Rhodopseudomonas sp. BAL398: one gene and its partner. The protein of the gene in region 1 interacts with the protein of each later gene in a pairwise test. Links are inferred from orthologs where the notes say so. Each region holds a gene or a part of one and is shown in the gene's direction. Other genes may lie near its edges.

Region 1 (6,648 bases):
ATTTCCACCTGCACGGTCATTAAGTCAATTTCAGTCTCGACCTCGAAGGTATCCACAAAGCGCGGGATGTTCAGATTGAATCCGCTCTCCTTGATCTCGGCGAGAGGCACGACACGCGCATACTTTTCAACGTCCCGGCGAGCCTTGAACGTGTCGATGATCTTGGCCGTGTGCGCCGCTTCCAGGAGGTTTTGTGTCTTGGCCTGCTTGAAGTCGCGGCTCGCATCGATGAACAGTACGTCGGTCGTTCCGGCGCGCGCGCCGCCCTTTTCGCGCCGCCGATCGAAAACAAGCACGGCGACGGGGATCGAGGTCGATTGGAACAAATTCGACGGCAGCCCGATCACCGCATCGAGCAAGTTCTCGCGAACCATTTCTTCGCGGATCTTGCCCTCGGCGCCACCGCGGAACAGGACGCCGTGAGGTACCACGACCGCGACGCGGCCAAGCTTCGGCTTCGCCGTCTCGACCATGTGGGTGATGAAGGCCCAGTCGCCCGTGCTCGGAGGCGGCAGCCCGCGATGCCAGCGGTTGAACTTATCGGGTTTCGGCTTGCCATCCTCGGTCTTTTCGGTACCTCCCCACTTCTTCAGCGAAAAAGGCGGATTGGCAACCACGACATCGAACACCGCGAGCTGATCAGCCTCGACCAGCAGCGGGTTATTCAGCGTGTCGCCCCACTCAATGCGGGCACCGTCGATGTCGTGCAGGAACATGTTGAGCTTGGCGAGCGCGTGGGTGCCGCCATTGACCTCTTGCCCGAACAGCGCGAAGTCCTTGCTGCCAACTGCGTACGCCGTCTCGATGAGAAGCGAACCAGAGCCGCAGGCCGGATCGCAAATGCGCTCTCCGGGCTGCGGCGCAACCAGCTTCGCGAGAACATGGCTCACCTGCAGGGGCGTATAGAATTCGCCCGCCTTCTTGCCGGCCTCGGAAGCAAAGCGCTCGATGAGATAGATATAAGCTTCACCTATGGCCTCATCCTCGACGACATGGCCCGGCCGAAGGTCGAGCTTGGCGAAATCTTCGAGCACGTTCTTGATGCGGCGATTGCGGTCCTTCGTCTCGCCGAGCTTGGTCGCGGAGTTGAAGCTTACATTGCGGAATACGCCGCCGAGCTTCGCCTTGTTGGTGTTCTCGATCGCTTCGAGCGCGATATCGACGCGCTCGCCGATGTTGTCGGAATCGCGCGCGGCATAGAGTTCATCGAAGGTCGACCCCTCGGGCATCACGAAGCGCTCACGCTGCATGCGCCGCATCACACGGACTTCGTCGCCCTTGAGGTCTCGGAGATTGTCTTCGAGTTGCTGCTTCCAGACGTCCGAGATGAACTTCAGGAACAGCATGATCAGGATGTAGTCTTTATACTCGGCTGGGTCGATCAACCCGCGGAAAGTGTTGCAGGCCGCCCAGGCGACACGCTTGATGTCATCCATGGAAGTCTTCTCGGCTTGAGTGATCTTGTTGGTCACGCGATTCTCTCTCATTTGATCCGACAACAGTCGGGCGGCAGGGGCGTATACCACACATCGCCCCTGCCCGTGCTTGTGGCAGTTGCCTCAGCGATCTCCGCAAGGCGGATTAAATCGGGCCCGCAACTCGCGTTCGATCCGCATCCGGGAGGTTTCGTCGCAATAGAGCGCGGCGTAAGAGAGCGGCAGGCCCTGCCGCGCCCACGCCGGAGCCCGGTCGTGTGCCTGAATGCGGGTCCGGATCCAGCCCGATTCGCCGATGTCGACGACCTTCTGGCCGGTCATCGTGGCGCCGAGCACGGCGTAAACGCCGGAGCGGTCGGCCAGATGGGCAGGCGACGAATAGATGCCGTCAAACGTGTAGTTGCCGATATTGATTCCCATTGTTAGATGTCTTTCGTTCTAGCAGTCCTAGGACATGGCCTGGGGGCGCGCTAACGCCTGACCAGACCGGTTAAGGAACCGGGGGCGCGCTAACGTCCTCGGTTCCTCTCCGCCCGCTCTTCCAAGAGCGCGCGAAGCTGAGTGCGGCGAAGTTCGCCAAGGCGAGCTTCGATCCGCGATTGCTGGCGCAAGGTCTCCCCTAGCGCGACGATTCTCTGCTGATCCTCCCGTGACGGGACGAGCACAGCCAGTTGCTCGACAGCGCTCCTCTTCAGGTTGGCGATGGTGGCGCCGGTCGCGAGTGTGCGCAGTTCGACTTGCGTCATCGGGTCGTTGAGGAAGTGAACCAGATAAGATGGATGGATGGCAGTGCCCGGGGTGATGACGAGGACGCTCGCCGTGGCGACCATCGGCCCGACGTGGCACGGCACGAGGGCAGCCCGATAGGTTTGGCCGCGCGACTGAAGCAGGACTTCATCGGGCGCCAGAACAGGAAGCTCGCCTTGCATCGGCACCGCCGTAACCCTCAACAAACCGGCGGGATCGATCAGACCGTCCGCGCCAATATCACCTGCCTGGACGATCGAGATTGGCGCGCCCTCAACATGGCGAATGGCCTCCCGAAAGGCGATCCCGGAGCGGACCTTGCAGATGTTGGCGAGCGGCATTTTCAACGCAGTAGAGCCTTTCGGTCAGATAATATTCAATCCCTACCGTGAGTCGCACGGTGAGTCAAATACTACGCAGTAGGCTCTTTCCGACAAATAAAACGAAACTCGGGCGGCAATATTGAAGGGCCTGCTTGAATCGCCCCGCATGTTCCCTGTACGTTCCGTTGGAAGTTAGGGAAGCCGCCGTTCAGCATCATGCCCGATCAGATCGTCATCACCGAGAAGACCAGCCAGGCGAAAGACGTCCGGGGAGCCGTCGGTGGTCGCTACGGCGAGATCCTGCCGGCCGAGGGTCATCTGTTCGACCTGCTGGAGCCTGAGGATGTGGTGCCGGCTTGGAAGCGGTGGTCGCCGATCCTGTTGCGGCCCGAAGGCCTCTACGACACCCGTCCGGCCTCGGGCGGCAACAAGGCCGCCAAGCTCAAAGCGATCCGAGACGCGCTTCGCACCGCCAAGCGCGTCTGGCTTGCGACCGATTGCGACCGCGAAGGCCAGTTGATCGGCCAGGAGATTCTCGAGCACTACAAATATCGTGGCGAAGTCATGCGCGTGCTGTTCACCGCGCAGGATTCGCAGACCATCCGCGCGGCGTTCGAAACCGCAAAGCCCAACGCCGACTACGCGCGGCTCTACGCCGCCGCGGTGGCGCGCCGGCAGGCCGACCAGATCTACAATCTGTCGCTGACCCGCACCGCAACCGTCACCCTGGCGCAGGGTGCGCGGCGGGTGATTGGCGTCGGACGGGTGAAGACACCGACCTTGGCAATCGTGTGCCGGCGCGAGTTGGAAATTCGCAGTTTTGTCCCCCTCGCCTATTTCGAAATCGTCGCCACCGCACAAGTTGCCGGCGGGCAATTCCAGATCCGGCACGCGCCTCGGGAACGGATGACGCGGCGCGAGGTTGCCGAGGCCGTCGTCGAGGCCGCGCGTGATTTCGCCGGTCCGCTCGCGGTGCGCGTCGAGGACAAGCGGCAAGGACCGCCGAGACTGCACGATCTGCCGTCGCTGCAAAAACTCTGCGGCTCGCGCTTCGGCTGGCCGGCCAGCAAGACGCTCGAAGTGGCGCAGTCGCTTTATGACGGCCAGGGCAAGAAGATCATCACTTACCCGCGCGCCGAGGTGCGCTACCTGCCGCAGAGCCTGATCTCGGACGTGCCGCGGATCGTCGCCGGACTGCAGGCGGGGCAAGCATTCGGCGCGATCCCGGTGCCCGACCAGCCGGTGATCCGCAGGGGAGCGAGTGGCAGCTTTTACGACAAGGGACTGCAGGGCGCGAGCCATCACGCCGTCATTCCCAACGTCAACACCATCGACAAGCTGAAGGAGATCTGGCCGCGGCTGTCGCCCGACGAGAAGAAATTGTTCGACGTGATCGCGCGGGCCTATCTGGCCGCGCTGATGCCCGACTTTCGCTACCGGCAGACCACCGCAACGCTCGATGTGGCCGGCTTCGAATTTCGGGCCGCCGGCCGCCAGCCGATCGAGCTCGGCTGGCGGGCCGCCTTTCCGGAGTGGCAACCCGCGGAGGAAAAGGGCGACGAGGCGCAATTGCTGCCGCCGCTGCGCGATGGCGAGACGGCGCGGCTGCAGGATCCCAGAATCGAGGACAAGGAAACCCGGCCGCCGCCGCGCTACAATGAAGGTACGCTGATCGAAGCCATGCAAAATGCCTGGCGCTTCGTCGACGACGAGACGCTGCGCGAGCGCCTGAAGGAAGCCAAGGGCATCGGCACGCCGGCGACCCGCGCCGAGATCATCGGCGGGCTGAAGAAGCAGGCGTTCCTGGTGATCCAGGGCAAACACATCGTGCCCACCGAAGCCGGCCTATCGCTGTTCGGCATTCTGCAACAGGCCGATCCGGCGCTGGTCGATCCCGGCGTGACCGCGCAACTCGAATGCCTGCTCGACGACGTCGTGATCGGCAAGCAGGAGATGCTCGGCGCGATCGACGCGGTCTGCAATGTCGCGCAACGCATCATCGGCAAGCTGACCGAGAGCTCCGCCGCTGGAGGCCCGGCTTTGCTCGGTGATGCGGCAGCCGGTTCCGCCCGATCTTTTCCGCCGACGGCAGCGATGAAGCGCTATGCCGACAGCCTCGCCCGGCAACTCGGCATCAAACCGCCTTCCGGCTACAAGACGTCGATATCGATCTGCGGTGCCTTTCTGAAGCAACACGCACCCAAGAAGGCCGATGGCAATTTGAACGCGACGGCCGAACCCAAACCGGTGAGTTCGGCGCAATTGTCCTACGCCAGGAAAATCGCGATCGCGAAGGGCATCGTCGTGCCTGATCCGGCCAAGACCGACGCCGTCGCGATGGCCGCATGGATCGATCTGAACAGGGGCACGAAGCGACGAAACGGTCATCGCAAGGCTGCTGTTAGGACCGCCGGGAAGAGCGCCTCCCGCTCAATGACGTCGCCGAAGAGAGTTCGAAAATCGAAGGTTGAGGCGCCTGCCGACGCGGCGCCACCGACACCGAATTCTGCAACCGCCACGGCGCTGCGAATTCCCTATGGCAACAAGGAAGTCGCGCTCAAGCTCGGCGCGCGTTATCGCAATGGGGGCTGGTTCGCTCCGCCGGGAGTCGATCTTGCCGCATTCAGCGAGCGGGGATGGCTATAGCGGCTTGCCCCCATAGCCAGCCGGGTATTGACCGAGCTTCATCCGCGGCGTTCTGACGATGCTTCGACTGCAGTGAATTCCAGCCGATGTGCCCAGCGCCGGTATTCAAAGCGGCAAGATGGCGCCATGGAGATTTGCGGGGAGAATTGCTTTGAGACGCGGGGTGGTCATTCGCCAGTGTCTGGATCAATTGCCTCAGCGCTGCCTCGGCGTCGATATTCACGACAGCGGTCACCCAATATTATGTCCGAAGCGCTCGGACATGCATAACCACTTTGCGGTCGAAGTGGTTGCTAGATGGTAGCTAGTCAAAATGTCAGCTATAGCAGATTTGCAGTAAGTGCTTGATTTTGCTGGTACAGTTGGGTGGGCTCGAACCACCGACCTCCTGTTCCACAGACAGGCGCTCTAACCAACTGAGCTACAACTGCATCCTTCAGCGCCCGTTGCCGGGTCGCGAACGGCGGGAAACTAGGTGCAACGCCCGGCTTTGGCAAGGCCGCGTGTGGCCGGATAACGAATGTCGCAGCATCATTGTGGCAAAATCGGCTTTGAACCGAAAGCCGCAGCAAAAAGCCCGGGCCGGGCCCGGGCTTTGCAGCCATTGTCAGAGCGGCCGGATCAGGCGGCGGGCTTGAACATTTTCGAGGCGTTGGCCTTGATCGGCTCGACGGTCTCGGCCGCCACCTTCTGGGTCAATTCGGCAAGATCCTTGGTCTGGGCGGTCAGCAGCTCGAGCTGCTTCTTGGCGTGCGAGGTCCACATTTCGAACGCCTCGGGCATCGTCTTGGCGCCGAACAGGCCCTGGGCGAAATCGAAATTGGCGCTGGTATTGGTCTTGGCGATGTCGAGCAGCTTGGCGGAATACTCACTCGCGCCCTTGCTGACGGAGGAGAACATCGCCTCGATCGCGCCGTTCTGACTCTCGGCTGCGTCTTTCAGCTTGCTGTAGCTCTCGCGGGCCTGCGACACGCCCTTTTCGGCGAATGCGCGGACCTGCTCGGGAAGCTGAAACGGCGTGACGTTCGTGAACGGATCGGATTGGTCGACCATGGTGTGCATCCTTCGTTGGAGAAACCGGGGTAACCCATGCAAACGACTGGCGGAAATCAATACTTTCGGCGGCGCCATCGAGCCGGATCACGGAGCGACCCTCGCGGGCCGTTGTTAACCATACGAAACCTACAGCGGAAATTTGTGCATTGCAACATAAATCTGGTTGCAACGCTGCATCGCGGCTACCGCAGCCATGCATCCGGGCCAAACCACCCTGATCGCGGCCGCGCCACAGAGTTGTGGCGAGGCCTGCGCAGCGGTCCGACGCGGAGATTCCGACGGTCAGCCTTTCGGCTTGGCCACATCCGTGGCGGCCTTGCTGACGATTTGACCGAACTCGCTGGCCTGTTCGGCCAAGGCCTTCATTTGCGCCTGAACATATTCGGCGTGCAGTCGCAGCACTTCGGGCAGATCCTTGGCGTGCAGCAATTTCTGCGCAT
Region 2 (6,495 bases), 2.1 Mb from region 1 along the record:
GCATCGGCGGCCAGATGTATACCCGGCTGATCCTCGACAGCCACGAGAAGCGCAATCGCGCCGAATCGATGGGCGTCACCGATCCGAAATTCATCTACGCGGTCGAGGACATGGTGAAGGGCGACTGCCTGTTCGCCGCCACCGGCGTCACCGACGGCTCGCTGCTGTCCGGCGTCAAATTCCGCCATGGCGTGATCCAGACCGATACCGTGGTGATGCGCTCGGTCACCGGCACGGTGCGCTACATCAAGGCCGATCACCGCCAGCTCGAAAAATTCCACCTCGGTTGAGCGCGATGTCGCCCGCCATCCTGATCCGACCGCTGCGCGCCGACGAGCGCGCCGCGTGGGAGCCGTTATGGGCGGGCTATCTGGCGTTCTACAAGGCGACCATCGCGCCCGAGGTGAGTGACGTCACCTGGGCGCGATTTCACGATCCCGCCGAGCCGATGTTCGTGCTCGGCGCCTATGTGGACGGTAAGCTGACCGCCATCGTGCATTACATCATCCATCGCTCGTGCTGGACTATCTCCGACTATTGCTATCTGCAGGATCTGTTTGTCGCCGACAGCGCGCGCGGGCTCGGCCTCGGCCGCGCGCTGATCGAGGCGGTCTATGACAGCGCCAAGGCGGCCGGTTGCGGCCGGGTGCATTGGCTGACCCAGCCGGGCAACACCACGGCGCGACAACTGTACGACCGCATTGCCGACGATTCCGGCTTCATGCAGTATCGGAAGATCTTTTGAGCGGCCGCGACGTCATTCCGGGGTGCGAGAGCGACGCTCGAGCGAACCCGGAATCTTGCACCCGCCGCGAGATTCCGGGTCCACACGCGGCTTGCGCCGCGCGCGCCCCGGAATGACGAATTGGGTTCAACCACAAATAATAACAACAGGAGCGTCTCGATGACCGCGAAGCCCGAAGCCCCGACCGTCAAGGCGCTGCTGTTCGACATTTTCGGCACCGTGGTGGATTGGCGCTCGAGCCTGATCGCGGATTTCACCCAATGGGGCCCGACGCGCGGCATCAGCGCCGACTGGGCCGGTTTGGTCGATGCCTGGCGGCAGGCCTATGTGCCGTCGATGGACGAGGTTCGCAAACATCCCGAGCGCGGCTTCGCCATCCTCGACACGCTGCACCGGCAATCGCTGGAACGGCTGGTGGCGCAGTTCGAGATCAAGGGGCTGAACGACGACGATTTGCACTACATGACGATGGGCTGGCGCCGGCTGAAGCCGTGGCCCGACGCCGTCGCCGGGCTGACCCGGCTGAAGACCAAATACATCATCTCGCCGCTGTCGAACGGCAATGTGGCGCTGCTCACCAACATGGCCAAAAATGTCGGCCTGCCATGGGACCTGGTGCTCGGCGGCGACATTTCCGGCCACTACAAGCCGGACCCGGAAACCTATCTCGGCGCCGCCCGGCTGCTCGGCCTGGCGCCCGGCGAGGTGATGATGGTGGCCGCGCATAACAACGATCTCGCCGCCGCGCAGGCGCTCGGGCTGAAAACCGCCTTCGTGCCGCGCGTCACCGAATACGGCCCGCTGCAGAGCAAGGATTTCAAACCCGAAGGCGACTGGGATATCGTCGCGGATGGTTTTGGCGACCTGGCCCAGCAGATGAAGTGCTAGGGTTGGTGTCCCGGACGCGATGCGGCACGCCGCAACAGCGGCGCGTTCCGCAGCATCCGGGGCACGCGACGATCCGGGGATGTGCTAGAAGGCCAGCATGACGCCTCCCGCAACCGCGATCCCGACCGAGCTGCCGACCGCGTTTCTCGGGGTGGCGCGCTCCGCCACCGGCAAGCTATGGCGCGACCGGCTCGATCCGCGCGGCGCAGCAAGGGCGCTGGCGATCGCGCAGCGCTATCAATTGCCCGAAATGCTGGCGCGGGTGATCGCCGGGCGCGGCATCGAGCTCGACGCGGTGGCGGATTTTCTCGATCCGACGATCCGCAAGCTGATGCCCGATCCCTCCACCGTGACCCAGATGGAGGCCGCCGCCAAGCGCATCGCCGACGCCGTGCAGCGCGGCGAGAGCATCGCGATCTTCGGCGATTATGACGTCGACGGCGCCACCTCGGCCGCACTGCTGGCCTGGCATCTGCGGCATTGCGGGCTCGATCCTTTGATCCACATCCCCGATCGCATCTTCGAGGGCTACGGCCCCAATGTCGATGCCATCCGGATGCTGGCCGGCAAGGGCGCCACGCTGCTGGTAACGGTAGATTGCGGCACCACCAGCCTGGAGCCGCTGGCCGAAGCCCGCAAGCTCGGCATGGGCGTGGTGGTGATCGATCATCATCAATGCGGTGACGCATTGCCGCAGGTCGAGGCGCTGGTCAATCCGAACCGGGCGGACGACCTGTCCGGCCTCGGCCATCTGGCCGCGGTCGGCCTGGTATTCATCACTCTGGTCGCGGTCAATCGCGAGCTGCGCCAGCGCGGGTTCTGGAGCGCCGAAATGCCGGAGCCCGACCTGCTCAACATGCTGCATCACGTGGCGCTCGGCACCGTCGCCGACGTCGCATCGCTGACCGGGCTCAACCGCGCCTTCGTCGCCAAGGGATTGATCGCGCTGCGGCGGCGCGATCATGTCGGCCATACCGCGCTGATGGACGTGGCGCGCCTCAACGGCCCGCCGGAAGCCTGGCATCTCGGCTTCATGATGGGGCCGCGGATCAATGCCGGCGGCCGCATCGGCCAGGCCGATCTCGGCGTGCGGCTGCTGCTCGAGGGCGATATCTCCGAAGCCGCGCGGATCGCCGCCGAGCTCGATCGGCTCAACACCGAACGCCGGGTGATCGAACAGATGGCCGAGGCCCAGGCCGAGGCCGAGGCGCTGGCGGCGCTCGGGCTCGAGGACAAGGGCTCGGTGATCGTCACCGCGTCGGAGGGCTGGCATCCCGGCGTGGTCGGCCTGGTAGCGTCGCGGCTGAAGGAAAAATTCGGCCGCCCGGCCTTTGCCATCGCGCTGGAGCCGGGCGGCATCGGCACCGGCTCGGGCCGCTCGATTTCCGGCGTCGATATCGGCAAGGCGGTGCGCCAGGCGGTCGATGACGGGCTGCTGATCAAGGGCGGCGGCCATGCGATGGCGGCCGGCGTGACGCTGCGCAAGGAACGGCTCGGCGAATTCCGCGCCTATCTGGAAACCGCGCTGGCCGCCGATGTCGGCCGCTCGCGCCATGTCAACGAATTGCTGATCGACGGCGCGGTGTCGGCCCGCGGCGTCACCACCGATCTGGTGGCGACGCTCAACCGCGCGGGCCCGTTCGGCGCCGGCAATCCGGAGCCCGTCGTGGCGCTGCCGTCGCATCAGCTGATCTATGCCGACGAGGTCGGCCAGGCCCATCTGCGGCTGCGCTTCAAGTCGGGCGACGGCTCGATCGTCAACGGCATCGCGTTTCGCAGCGTCGGCCAGAAGCTCGGCGACGCGCTGACGCAGAACCGCGGCCAGCCCTTGCATGTCGCCGGCTCCTTGGCGGTGGATCGCTGGCAGGGCGCCGAGCGCGTGCAACTGCGCGTGATCGACGTCGCGGTGCCGGACCCGGGGCCGGCGGTGATCCGCTGACGGGCGTCGACATCAATCGATGCGCGCAAACCAATTCGCTGACGTCATTCCGGGGCGCGAGGCCCAGGCCGAGCGAATCCGGAATCTTGCCGCGGGCAGGGCCTCGGACCGGCGCGAGATTCCGCGTTCACGCGCAGCTATCGCAGCTCGTGCCCCGGAATGACCAGTTCTGGCAACTACCGGCAGATCTCGCCCTGGCTGACAAACGCCCTGAACAGCGCGACGGCTTGCGGGTTGAGCGCGCCTTCGTCGGGCAGCACCAGCGGCAGATCCGGCGGCGCCAGGATGGCGAATTGCCGGCCCCATTCATAGACAAAGGCGAGGCCATCCTGGAACGCGATCTCGTCGTCGAAGCGCGGAAAGCGGCCGGCGCGGACCTCGGCGAAGCCGCGGCGAAAGGCTGCGTTCCAGACGATCTCCTCCAGCGGAGCCTCGAAGGTGTCGGCCTGGGGCGGAATCTGGGTCACGATGGATGATATCCGGCGATGCTGGTCTTGTGAGGCGGCATTATTGCATTTTGCCGGGGCGGCGCATTTGGACATTTGTCGGCTTGCAACTTGCCGAGGATTGCAATCTCATTTACATAAAAAATACATAAGATTGTCATCATAAAATATTGAATACATAGAAGAATATGCAAGGAAAGCGTGCGTGCCGCATTAGAAAGTGTTCGTCTCGCGAACACTGACGATTAATCGAATGGTTGTAGACTCCAACTCGCTGCGATATCGAAGGAAGAATACACAATCCCGAAAGTGATCAATGAGAGACCTCGACGTGCGAACGGCCCTTCGCCGCGAACTCGCTCAACAACACGTTAGCGATGGTCGTACGCTGATCGTCGAAGAGATGGGCATTTGGTCCGGCTCAGTCCGCGTAGATATTGCAGTTGTGAATGGTGAATTGCATGGGTTCGAAATCAAAAGCGCTCGCGACACACTAGCGCGTCTTCCAGCCCAGCAGGCCTTGTACAGTCAGGTATTCGACCGCGTGACACTCGTGGTGGCTGACAAGCACTTGGAGAAGGCCGAGAGGCTTATCCCTGACTGGTGGGGTACGCTTCTAGCTTCGATAGATGCTGAATCTATCGTTAGTCTGCGTATAGGTCGCCCGGGCAGCAAAAATCCTGCTCCCGACCCTTTGCAGACGGCGCGACTCCTCTGGCGAGCGGAACTCGTCAGCATTCTCGAACGTTATGACCTAATCAAAGGGATACGCAGCGCGACCTCCGACAAGCTTGTGCAAAAACTGGCAGCTGAACTATCGGAAGAATTGTTGCGATTCGAAGTAAGAGAGGCGCTCAAGAAGCGTGATAACTGGCCACGAAAGGCTGCTTAGGATAAAATTGAAGTGGCGGTTGGCGTTGATCTCAACCCATTGAGCGCGTCCGCCCGCGCTAACGGCTGGATTTGTCGCGATTGCGCTAATTCGTTCATCTGCCCAGCAACTCGATAATCCACCGAAATCAAATCGTGCAACTAACGTTCGCGAGTGTGACCGAAACTGATCGCCCATCGGGATACCGGCGACTCCAGTGGTTCGCCGGCCTTTTAGCATTACCCAATTATCCGATATTGTATATCTAACGCTTACTGTTGCCCCTGCCATGGCCACACCGGGTGGCTCGGTCAAATCTCGGTGCGAAATTCCAAAATCCGCGTAGTCGATCGGAGTTCTTGCGTTTTGGGGCAAATTTCTCCAAGTAAGCCAGTCGACCCTGCTGACGATTGTGGTTCCAAGACTTAGTTGGCCAAAGTCTTTCGGTGCCGCCGAGCTTGCAAGTGTAACGGATCGCCACTGACTTCCCGGTAGTCCGCTCTGCAAAATATGTCCAACATATCCAGCAAATGATATTGGATCGAACTCTGCAATGTGCCCTGCATCAATGACGAGGTCGATCTGGTCTTGCGGGATCTGCATTTGCTGCGCATAATTCGTTGCGGTTGCGAAATTTGCCGGAATGCATTTAAGCATTAAGCCAGCACCAAATTGATTCAAGTGACTAAACGCTGCTTGATTGTATCCGTTAGCAGCGATGATCTCGATCACAGGAATCACGGGAATGCCCGCGGCGCCAAGTGCGTTAAAGGTGTTGTCAAAATCAGCAGACGTTCCCGATAGATTAAAATTGAAGGCGCCATCCAAGAAGCACGTTCGGCCTGCCCACGCTTCGGCTAGTCTTTTTACGAAAGTAGCCGGTGGAGTTTCCGAAACTTGAAATATCGGGGCTATACGGTTTTTGTCCGGGGATGCAAGTTGGAGGAGTGCAATCGCTTCGCCAGCCTTGGTCTTCAACACAGGGCGATACATATAGGGCATTGGTAAATCCGAATCGTTGGAAAAATCGAAAACCAATCATCACGCAGCCTATCGAAATTTCAACCTGCCGTTGTTGATATCCCCTTTTTCAGCGATTTTTGCCCGGGCTCAGCGTCCCTGCCGCAGCCGTGCCAACACCTCCAGCCCGCCATAGCCGTCCGCGGGGGAGATCCCCATTCGGCTTTGGTAGTCCTTCACCGCCTGCATGGTGGCATTGCCGACGCGGCCGTCGGTGCCCTTGGTGTTGAAGCCGGCGCGGGTCAGCCGCGTCTGCATCTCCTGCACCTCGGCCAAGGTCAGCGCGCGCTCCGAGCCAGGGAAGGGATGGATGAAGGGCGGGCCGCCGAGAATGCGGTCGCCGAGATGGCAGATCGCCAGCGCGTAGTTCATCGACGGATTGTAGCTCTTCACCGCGTAGAAATTCGGCCCCAGCAGGAAGGCCGGACCGCCGCGCACCGGCACCCATAATTTCGCCGAGGCGTTGGGCTGCGGGAACGGCCGGCCATCGGCGCGGGTGATTCCGGCGCTGGCCCAGGCCGCATAGCTGCGGCTGCCGCCGGCGTCGCCCTGCGCGGTGACCTCATAGCCCCAATGCTCGCCGCGG

The links.
Region 2: the proteins of RBJ75_RS14110 (region 1) and recJ interact in binary tests that used the Escherichia coli proteins (3 or more experiments, as listed by UniProt). The link is inferred for Rhodopseudomonas sp. BAL398 from one-to-one orthologs.

What each region holds. Positions count from the first base shown.
Region 1 is NZ_CP133111.1:2,982,189-2,988,836, forward strand. The notes cover bases 2,413-5,437. They hold RBJ75_RS14110 (type IA DNA topoisomerase), read left to right. Parts: upstream 2,413-2,722; coding sequence 2,723-5,152; downstream 5,153-5,437. Other genes in these bases: RBJ75_RS14105 (restriction endonuclease subunit S), read right to left, coding at 2,413-2,530. Outside these bases: RBJ75_RS14095 (type I restriction-modification system subunit M), read right to left, coding at 1-1,487; RBJ75_RS14100 (hypothetical protein), read right to left, coding at 1,560-1,856; more of RBJ75_RS14105, read right to left, coding at 1,946-2,412; RBJ75_RS14120 (phasin), read right to left, coding at 5,774-6,205; RBJ75_RS14125 (phasin), read right to left, coding at 6,491-6,648.
Region 2 is NZ_CP133111.1:865,270-871,764, forward strand. The notes cover bases 1,280-4,151. They hold recJ (single-stranded-DNA-specific exonuclease RecJ), read left to right. Parts: upstream 1,280-1,730; coding sequence 1,731-3,572; downstream 3,573-4,151. Other genes in these bases: RBJ75_RS04040 (haloacid dehalogenase type II), read left to right, coding at 1,280-1,633; RBJ75_RS04050 (hypothetical protein), read right to left, coding at 3,749-4,039. Also shown: glpX (class II fructose-bisphosphatase), read left to right, coding at 1-290; RBJ75_RS04035 (GNAT family N-acetyltransferase), read left to right, coding at 296-745; more of RBJ75_RS04040, read left to right, coding at 905-1,279; RBJ75_RS04055 (sce7726 family protein), read left to right, coding at 4,335-4,910; RBJ75_RS04060 (beta family protein), read right to left, coding at 4,833-5,927; RBJ75_RS04065 (lytic murein transglycosylase), read right to left, coding at 6,000-6,495. UniProt on the Escherichia coli protein: Single-stranded-DNA-specific exonuclease.